Regions from separate parts of the Bradyrhizobium sp. HKCCYLS20291 genome, predicted to be linked through region 1. Evidence: predicted binding sites of a transcription regulator. Region 1 holds the regulator's gene; the other holds the start of a gene.
What was found. Region 1 encodes LexA, which represses DNA repair genes until DNA is damaged. Its sites were predicted from a motif close to TGTTCNNNNTGTGTTCNG; they were not measured.

Region 1 (4,410 bases):
GCACGCCACGGTCCGGGGAATCGCGATGATAGGCGAAGAAGTCGCGATCCGCGTAGTTCACGGTGCCCTCTTCGGCGATCGAGCTGACCAGCAGCGTGCCCTCCTGGTCGACCACCAACAGGTTGACGAGCTGCGGCATGCGCTTCAGCTCGTCGATGAACCAGGCCTTGAGACGCCTGCGGTCATCCCGATCCGGCGGACGATGCTCGAGCGAGGACACGGTCCCCGTGAGAAGTGCGTCGGCCGTGCGAAACGTCAGTTCGGCGTGCTGAAGCAGAGAGCTCGTGAGATTGACGGTGTCCTTCTTTCCGTCGGTGAAGATGGCCTCGCGCAGCCTCACCGCGCGCGATACCTCGACGGCCACGAAGGCCGCGCAGGCGAGCGCGATCAGCGCGGCGATCAAGAGAGGGGTGGTTGACCAGCTGCGTCCTGCTGCGTGATGTTCCGCGCGAGGCATTCCGTTTGAGTTCCGCCGTCCGGGTTGAGCTTCAGGCAGAGATTCGCGAAGAATCGTTCTCAAACACTGAACTACAACCCGAGGCAGCAGGCCGGCCCGTTGCGACGGCCAGCAATTTCGGCTTCTTTCGAGCCGAAATCGGCTCAAACCGGCTGGTGCCGGACCACACCGTAGCACTACGGTCGCGTTGCACTGGGCGCGCGGGCAATCGAACCAACGCCGGCGCCGCGCTTGGCCACGACAGCGCCATTGGCTAGAACGCCCCCCACGATCGCTTTCAAAGGAACTCCAATGGCCTTGATGCCGGTATCCGATGCATTGACCGCGGTGCTCGCAGGCGCCGAGCCGCTGGCTGAGGAATTGGTGTCGCTGGACGATGCCTTTCACCGCATTCTGGCGCGCGATCTGGCAGCGCTGCGGACGCAGCCGCCCGAGGCCATGTCGGCGATGGACGGCTACGCCGTGCGCGCTGTCGACGCGGACAAGCCGCAGGCACGGCTGAAGGTGATCGGCGAGGTCGCGGCGGGTCGGCCGTTCGACCGCGTGGTGGGACCCGGCGAGGCCGCTCGCATCTTCACCGGCGGCGTCGTGCCTGATGGCGCCGACGCCGTCGTGATCCAGGAGGATACGATTGCGGGCGACGGCCACGTCGTGATCACGGAAGCCGCGATCAAGGGCCGGCACATCCGGCCCGCCGGCGTCGACTTTCATCAGGGCATGGTGCTGCTGAAGGCCGGACGCCGGCTCAGCGATCGTGACCTGTCGCTCGCCGCCAGCATGAACCATCCGGCGCTGCCGGTGCGGCGACGGCCGACGGTGGCGCTGCTCGCCACCGGTGACGAGCTGGTGATGCCGGGCTCCGAGCCCGGCCCGGGTCAGATCGTCTACTCCAACGGCTACGCGCTGCGCGCGCTGGTGCGCGCCGAAGGCGCTGCAGCGGTCGATCTTGGCATCGCGGCGGATACGCTCGAAGCCACCGTCGCGGGCATCCGCCGGGCGCGCGAGTCGGGCGCCGACATCCTGATCACGACGGGCGGCGCCTCGGTCGGGGATCACGACCTGGTCAAGCAGGCGCTGGAGGCCGAGGGCGTCGAGATGGCGTTCTGGAAGATCGCGATGCGGCCGGGCAAGCCGATGATGCATGGCCGGCTCGGCGGCGTCAGGGTGATCGGGCTGCCCGGCAATCCGGTGTCGTCCTATGTCTGCGCGACCCTGTTCCTGGTGCCGCTGATTCGGCGCCTGCTCGGCCGCGACGAGCCCCAGCTCCCGCGCGAAACCGCGCTGCTCGGCCGCGAGCTCCCCGCCAACGATTCGCGCGAGGACTATCTGCGAGCCCAGCTCGACGAGCGCGCCGATGGTACACTGGTCGCAACGCCTGTGACGCAGCAGGATTCGTCTCTGCTGGGGAATCTTGCGCTATCGCAGGCTCTTTTGATCCGCCCGGCCTTCGCGCCGAAGGCGCCCGCCGGCAGCGTCTGCGAGATCCTGCGCCTGCCGAACTGACCCTTCTCCCCGTCAAAGCCCGGGTCATTCATCATATTTTTAGGATTGCGGAACACACATCGAACATATAGTGTCCGTTCATGATTTGTTTTTAGTATGTTGCGGGCGACGCGAATACGAACGTCCACTTCCGGCTCAGGGACGCAAGGGCACGGGACTTGGACGACAACAAACTGGGGACCAGGTCGAGATGCTGACGCGCAAACAGTACGAACTCCTGCGGTTCATCAACGAACGGCTCAAGGAAGCGGGCGTGCCGCCCTCGTTCGACGAGATGAAGGACGCGCTCGATCTGCGCTCGAAGTCGGGCATTCACCGCCTGATCACGGCGCTGGAGGAGCGCGGCTTCATCCGCCGGCTGCCCAACCGCGCCCGCGCCATCGAGGTCATCAAGCTGCCCGAGCTGTCGCAGGCGGCCAGCAACCGCCGCGGCTTCACGCCCTCGGTCATCGAGGGCAATCTCGGCAAGGTCCGCACCTCGACGCCGGCGCTCGATGACGGCGAGCGCCCGGTCGCCGTGCCGGTGATGGGCCGCATCGCCGCCGGTACGCCGATCGAGGCGCTGCAGACCCGCAGCCACACCATCAGCGTGCCCGCCGACATGCTCGGCAATGGCGACCACTATGCGCTGGAGGTGCGCGGCGACTCGATGGTCGATGCCGGCATCCTCGACGGTGACATGGCGCTGATCCAGCGCAACGAGACCGCCGACACCGGCGACATCGTGGTGGCGCTGATCGATGACGAGGAAGCGACGTTGAAGCGCTTCCGCCGCCGCGGCGCATCGATCGCGCTGGAGCCGGCCAACACCGCCTACGAGGTGCGCATCCTGCCGCCGAACCGGGTCAAGATCCAGGGCAAGCTGGTCGGACTGTATCGCAAGTACTGAGCGCAGCGACCTCGCGTGCTGGACATGCACGATCGATCGGTGGCGCGGTGCTGTGATCTTCGCCGCCGAACGACGTGAGACGCAAAGAAAAGAAGCAAGACACGAAACTGAGTCGCGCGCGAATGCACTTCAGGATGTGCAGCGCGGTATCCTCAAACGCTTGTGATCGCGGCCACCCGCATGCCGTGCAGATCAGCGCAGAATTGCCGCGAAGCGCGCGCTAACATCTCCTCGATGTCCACTCTGATAGAGGCCTGCGCCTGTCCGGGGGGAAGCGTGGGTCGGCTATCTCTCAGCGAGGAGCGATCCGATGTGTGACTACAGCCTCCATGCCGTTGCGTCCCGTCCCGCCAAGGTCGGCGAGACGCTGATCTCGACGACGTTCCGCGGCACCGCGACCCGCGGCTTCGCCAGCGAAAGCGAGCCGACCGTCGCGGTCTGCATGCTGCCCGGCACCGAGCTCGCCTTCGCCGAGGACGTCCGCTACGACAGCCGCTGGCTCTGGACCCGGACGATCCGCGAGCGCGTCGCCAAGTTCAACAGCATCGAAAAGCACATTCCCGATCGCCACCACGACGCCGTCGAGTTCGCCGACGGCCGCCACGTGCTCGTGACGCAGCTCTGCGAAGGCCAGCGCGTCACGGTGCTGCAGCTGCCCGTCACCAAGCAGCCGGCCGAGCGCGGCCCCGGCATGACGAACGATACGCCGACCCCGCAGACGACTCCCATCCGCCGCATCAGCATCACCTGAGCTGAGCGGCGCAGGCGTCACGCGAGAGCAGTATGCGTTTTGGTTCGATCGAACAGCAGTCGCGGTGCCGTTGACCTCTCTCCGACGGGGAGAGGTGAACTGAACTTGCGGTACGCGCTTTGATTCGACGAGAAGGCATCACGCTCTGGCGACAGGAACGGTGTCCCTCGACCGGCGTTGTGGCCGCCGGGGGTATTACCGTGGTCAACAAGATCGATTGGAACCAAGCTGGCCGGATCATCGAACCCGGCCGCTACAGGCTGGCGTTGGGATGGTTGACGGTCACGGCTGACGACGTTGCCATCTGGCAGCGCGATCCCGCGGCGTCGTTCACGCTCGTCGAGGTCTCCTCGCTGTTCGACGGGCTTGACGGCGCCGAGTATCATCTCGGCACGTTCGAGCTGTCCGGACCTCAATCCTCCACGCCCTGCTCGGTCTCCGGCGGCGTCGCGTCCTGACTGCGCGGCGGCGCGCGCGGTGTCAGCGTCGGATCGAAGTCGCTGGCCTCGGCCGGCGCCGGCCACCATGGACGGTCGGTGCCATAGGCGCGCGCCGGCGTGACGTCGAAGCGCGTGCCCCGGCGCACCAGCATCAGCGCGCCCTGCTGGCGCAGGCGATGGCGGTCGATGACAGCTGCGGCACAGTTCGACGGTGCGGCGCGCGCCGCCACCACCAGCGCCGCACGCGCGCAATCGTCGGCCAGCGCATCGGCGCGCAGCGCCATGGCGACGAAGCGGCCGTCGGCCATCGCCACTACGCAGCCGGCCTCGTCGCAGGACACGCCGTCGCCGAGCGCGGCATCGGCCGGCA
Region 2 (4,410 bases), on a different contig from region 1:
AGGCCGTCGCCTTGGCGCCGTTCTCGCAGAATTCGAACGGAAGCGGCTTGGCCGGCTTGGCCCAGGAGCAGCTCACGCACATGAATCCGCCAGGCTTGTTCTGCTTGAGCAGGATCTCGCTGCCGAGCAGCGTGACCTCCTCCTGCGTCAGGATGCTTGCGACGGCATGCACCGAGCCCCATCCACCGGCAGGCGCCGTGTAGTCCTGGATCTTCGCCTTCTCACTCACGGCACATCTCCGCGGTCGGAAAACCGGCCAACCCGGGATGTCATCGTAAGTTCCGTCTGCTCACGGGAGCTTGCGACGAGGGCCGGCTCGCGCCGCCGGCGCGAGCGAAATTAGGAACGACGCGGTCTTTTGGACGTCTTCCATGAGCCTTCGGCGGCGTTCCCCCATCTCGCTGGAGGCACTCCGTGTGGACTGCGGCCCAGCGTTCGACCCCTCGGGCGCTGGGCACGTCATTGCGGAGCAGCCGGGCATGGCCCGGCTCTCCCCCGCGCTGGCGTCACGCGGCGCTGCGCCTGACGTGCCGGCCTTCCTTGACCTCCTCGATGATCTTGGCGCTGAAGGCTTCCAGATCGCCGGGATTGCGCGAGGTGATCACGCCCTGATCGACCACAACCGCCGCGTCCTGCCACTCGGCACCGGCGTTGGCGACATCGGTCTTAATGGACTTGTACGACGTCACTTTGCGCCCTTTCGCGATGCCGGTCTCGATCAGGAGCCAGGGCGCGTGGCACACGGCGGCGACGATCTTCTTGGCGTCGAACACATCCTTGATGAACTTCAGAGCCTTGGGCTCCAGGCGAAGCAGGTCCGGGTTGATTTGTCCGCCAGGGAGCACGATCGCGTCGTAGTCCGATGCGGACGCCTGATCGAGCGTCTTGTCGACCTTCACGGGTCGCCCCCAATCCTTCTGATCCCAGCCCTTGATCTCGCCTGCGGCGAGCGACACGATCTCAACGATTGCGCCAGCCTGTTTCAGGCGATCGCGCGGCACTTCGAGTTCGGATTGCTCGAACCCGTTGGTGGCGAGGATCGCGATCCTCTTTCCTTCGATGTCCATTGTCTTCTCCTGTCTGAATCGACACCGCGGGCAACCTTGCGCACGCGACCATCGTTCCCGCGACGAACCAAGACCGATCGTCACAACTGATCGATTGGCGGCTTCATCTCGCCATGGAACAGCAAACCGCCACTGCTGTTTGTATGGGGCGCGCAGCACTGCCCTCACGTCCATGACGCGAGCGAGGCCGGTGCTCCATCGCGCGATGCGATCTGGAGCCCCACGTGCCTTACGCATTATTCGAGAATGACGAACAAATGACGCGGCCGTTTGGAACCGAGCGCGAGGTCTGGGAGGCGGCCGAGCAGGCCGACCTCGTCACGCTGGATGCGCATGGTGAGAAAGTTCTCGACAACAGTCTCGAGATCAAGCCGTGCGAAGCCACCCCGGACGAGCTCGCTGGCTCCGGACAAGACATCGTGATCCCGGAGGCACGCGATGCCGACGCGCTGCGCGTTTCGCAGCAAAACTCGCCGTCACGCGAGAAGAAAACCCCGGTGACATCCTGATCAGCAAGGACCGACGTCAGGCGCCGCTGACACGTCCTACGCACTTCAGCCAGCCTCGAACACGTCTCAGCCGTGTCTGGCAGACCTCCGACGCGGCATTCCCTCGTCACTTTCCAGCTTGAGCTGCTCACGTTGCTCCCGCAGGCCATCGAGCCTCGTCAGCATACGCTGCAGCAGTGCCTGCGCCGCTTCCGTGGCAATCCCGGAGCGCTGCAACTGCACGATCTCACGCCGCTGCCGACCCACCTGGATACGCAAGCGGTCGATTTCCGATCGAACGAAACTGAGGTCGTGCATGAAGCCCTCGCTGAGACCACGAAAGCACTTTAGAACAAAATAGGAACATTTGGCAAGTCAGAAATGTTCAGAGGACATCGACGTCGGCAACCGCGGAGGTGGATCATGGCCGAGAAGCTTGAAAAGGATCCAAATGACTGGGTCTCGGGAGACGATCCGATGACGGACGCTCAAGCGTCGTACTTGAAGACCCTCAGTGAGCAGGCCGGCCGGCCCGATCCGACCGAGCGTGTGCGAAGCAAAGCGGAGGCATCCGAACTGATCGATGAGATGAGACGCGCCGCAGGATTGGACTGAGTTCCCCTACCTGATCGGTATTACGATGCGCCGGCACTGGCGCCTCGCTGTCGCGAATCACGACTCTGTCGTCTACTCTCTGCGGCCTTTCCCGGGGATGCACCATGGTTGCGGACAGTGATAGCAAGGTTGCGTGGCACCGCGCTCAGCTCAAGAAGAACCGCGCGGCGCTGAAGCAGATCGAGACCACCCGTTTCACGGTCGGCGAGAGCGCGGATGCGAAGGCGATCGAGCGCACCAAGCGGCAGGTTACTCAGCTTCAGCTCAAGATCCGGGAGTCGGAACAGGTCATCGGTGCGCACGACAAGCAGACACGGCGCCCACTGGCGACGGACCTTCGCAGTCTTTCCAACGTAGCCTGGCGCAACTGGACCGGCAACGGCCCACGCTGACATCAGAGGCGCTCCCTGCTCAATCGATCTTTCGACCTCCGGTCGGCGATTGCGCCGGCGTCACCGATGCATTCGCCGCGAGCGATCCGTTGTCGCCGGCCATCCAACGTGTCAGCCGGTCGTCGCTCCTGCGCAACGCGTCCATGTCGATACGTCCTTGCGCGAACGCCTGCTTGGCGCAGGCAAAAGCGCGATGGAACTGCGTGCCGTCATAGGCCACGAGCAACAGATCAGCGCCGCCGTTGAGCGCCTCGACGACCGCCTTGCAGAGGTCGCGGCCATAGATCGCGCCCATGACGAGGTCGTCGGTGATGATCACGCCCTGGTAGTTCCAGCGGCCACGGATGAGGCCGTCGAGCACCGCCTTGGAATGCGAGGCGGGCCGCTCCGGATCGATGGCGTCGACCATCACGTGACCGACCATCATCGCCGCGTGAGAGTTGGCGAGCACCTGACGGAACGGCCGCCAGTCCGATTGGTCCAGCACGTCGGCCGGCGTCTCGAGCTGCGCGGAGAAATGATGGGTGTCAGCTTCGACCCGACCGAGACCCGGGAAGTGCTTGACCGCCGCATGAACACCGCTCGCTTCGAGGCCGCGGACATAGCCGAGCGCGATGTCGCCCACGACAGCCGGATCGTTGGAGATGGCACGCCGTCCAATCAGGGTGTGGAAGTCCAGGCGGTTGCGCTTCCAGCGCGGACGTAGGTCGACGACCGGCGCGAGGTTGAACGTGATGCCCGCCGCCGCCAGCACCTGTCCCTGCGCACGCCCCATCTCGAACGCGTCGTGCTCACGACGCGTGGCGGGCAGATCGGCCAACGTGGCCAGGCCAGGCATGTTCGGCAAGGTGGGAGACAGATGCGCGACCGTGCCGCCCTCCTGATCTGCCGACACCAATAGCGGCGGAAAACCTGCATTGCGGCGCTCGGCCTGCAAGCGCGCAAGGTCGGCGCGCAGCTGCGCCTCGGTCCGCCCGCGCACGTTATGGTGTGTCACATAGACGCCCGCGATCAGGCCCTGCCGCGCCAACGCCGCCGCCTCGTCCATCCCGGTGTAGCCGACGACGAAATGCCGCCCGAGCGCGCGCACCACTTCGGGCGGGGTGCGGAACGTCTCGCACGTCCTCCAGGCAAACATGAATTGAGTGGCCGTCAGTGCGATCAGCGGGATGCACCACACCAAGGTCAGCATGCGGCCGCCGATCCCACGGCGCCAGCGCCCATTCAGCAGGAGCAGCAGCGGCGCAGCAAAGCCGACGACGAACAAGGCGGCGTGACCGGGCCCGCGCAAGCGGACCAGATAGGGCTCGTTGCTGTTCAGGGTGATGAAAACAAAAAGCAGAGCAAGGATCCAGAGGACGAGAGTCCTGATACGCCCGAGCATGTGTGCAGCCGATCATTGCAGGAGGACGACGCCTCTCCCGTAACGCCGTCAATCTGCCGGCACCAGTTGCAGATTGGCGGCTGCACAAAATCTGCAAACAAATCCTGAAATGCTGCAGAGCCCCTCGTGAGCCGCTGCAAGCTCCTGCGTCATGCTCGGTCATCGGCTGGCGAACGCCAGCGCGTCGTGCCCCAATCGAGGATTTCAGTAAATGACCAGCTCTGCCGAGCCGCTGGCTGCACCAGCCGCTTCGCTCTCAACATGGCCCAAATTCGCGATCGCCTTCGCGCTGCTCGGGCTCGCCGACGCCCTGTTCTACGATCAGCCCGCGGGGCTGTCGTTTGCGATCTTCGCCGCTGCGCTGGTTGCGGCCAGCCTGCTCGTCAATCACGCCAGCATCGACCGGCCGCGGATGATGCTGGCGACCTTCACTCTCGTGGTCGGCCTGCTCCCCGCAATCGAGG

Region 2: ACQR07_RS02305 (DUF3072 domain-containing protein) is a predicted target of LexA. The motif match lies at 1,904-1,921, and genes of this name have one in related genera.

Annotation. Positions count from the first base shown of each region.
Region 1 is NZ_JBNPTO010000007.1:357,577-361,986, reverse strand. It holds gene ACQR07_RS18720 (ATP-binding protein) at 1-403, opposite strand, end outside; gene ACQR07_RS18715 (hypothetical protein) at 415-714, shown strand; gene ACQR07_RS18710 (molybdopterin molybdotransferase MoeA) at 749-1,960, shown strand; gene lexA (transcriptional repressor LexA) at 2,151-2,849, shown strand; gene ACQR07_RS18700 (hypothetical protein) at 3,160-3,600, shown strand; gene ACQR07_RS18695 (hypothetical protein) at 3,801-4,058, shown strand; gene ACQR07_RS18690 (ComEC/Rec2 family competence protein) at 4,013-4,410, opposite strand, start outside.
Region 2 is NZ_JBNPTO010000001.1:492,905-497,314, reverse strand. It holds gene ACQR07_RS02325 (FdhF/YdeP family oxidoreductase) at 1-229, opposite strand, end outside; gene ACQR07_RS02320 (type 1 glutamine amidotransferase domain-containing protein) at 507-1,067, opposite strand; gene ACQR07_RS02315 (hypothetical protein) at 1,325-1,576, shown strand; gene ACQR07_RS02310 (hypothetical protein) at 1,643-1,873, opposite strand; gene ACQR07_RS02305 (DUF3072 domain-containing protein) at 1,979-2,170, shown strand; gene ACQR07_RS02300 (hypothetical protein) at 2,275-2,562, shown strand; gene ACQR07_RS02295 (glycoside hydrolase family 3 N-terminal domain-containing protein) at 2,582-3,946, opposite strand; gene ACQR07_RS02290 (DUF4153 domain-containing protein) at 4,158-4,410, shown strand, end outside.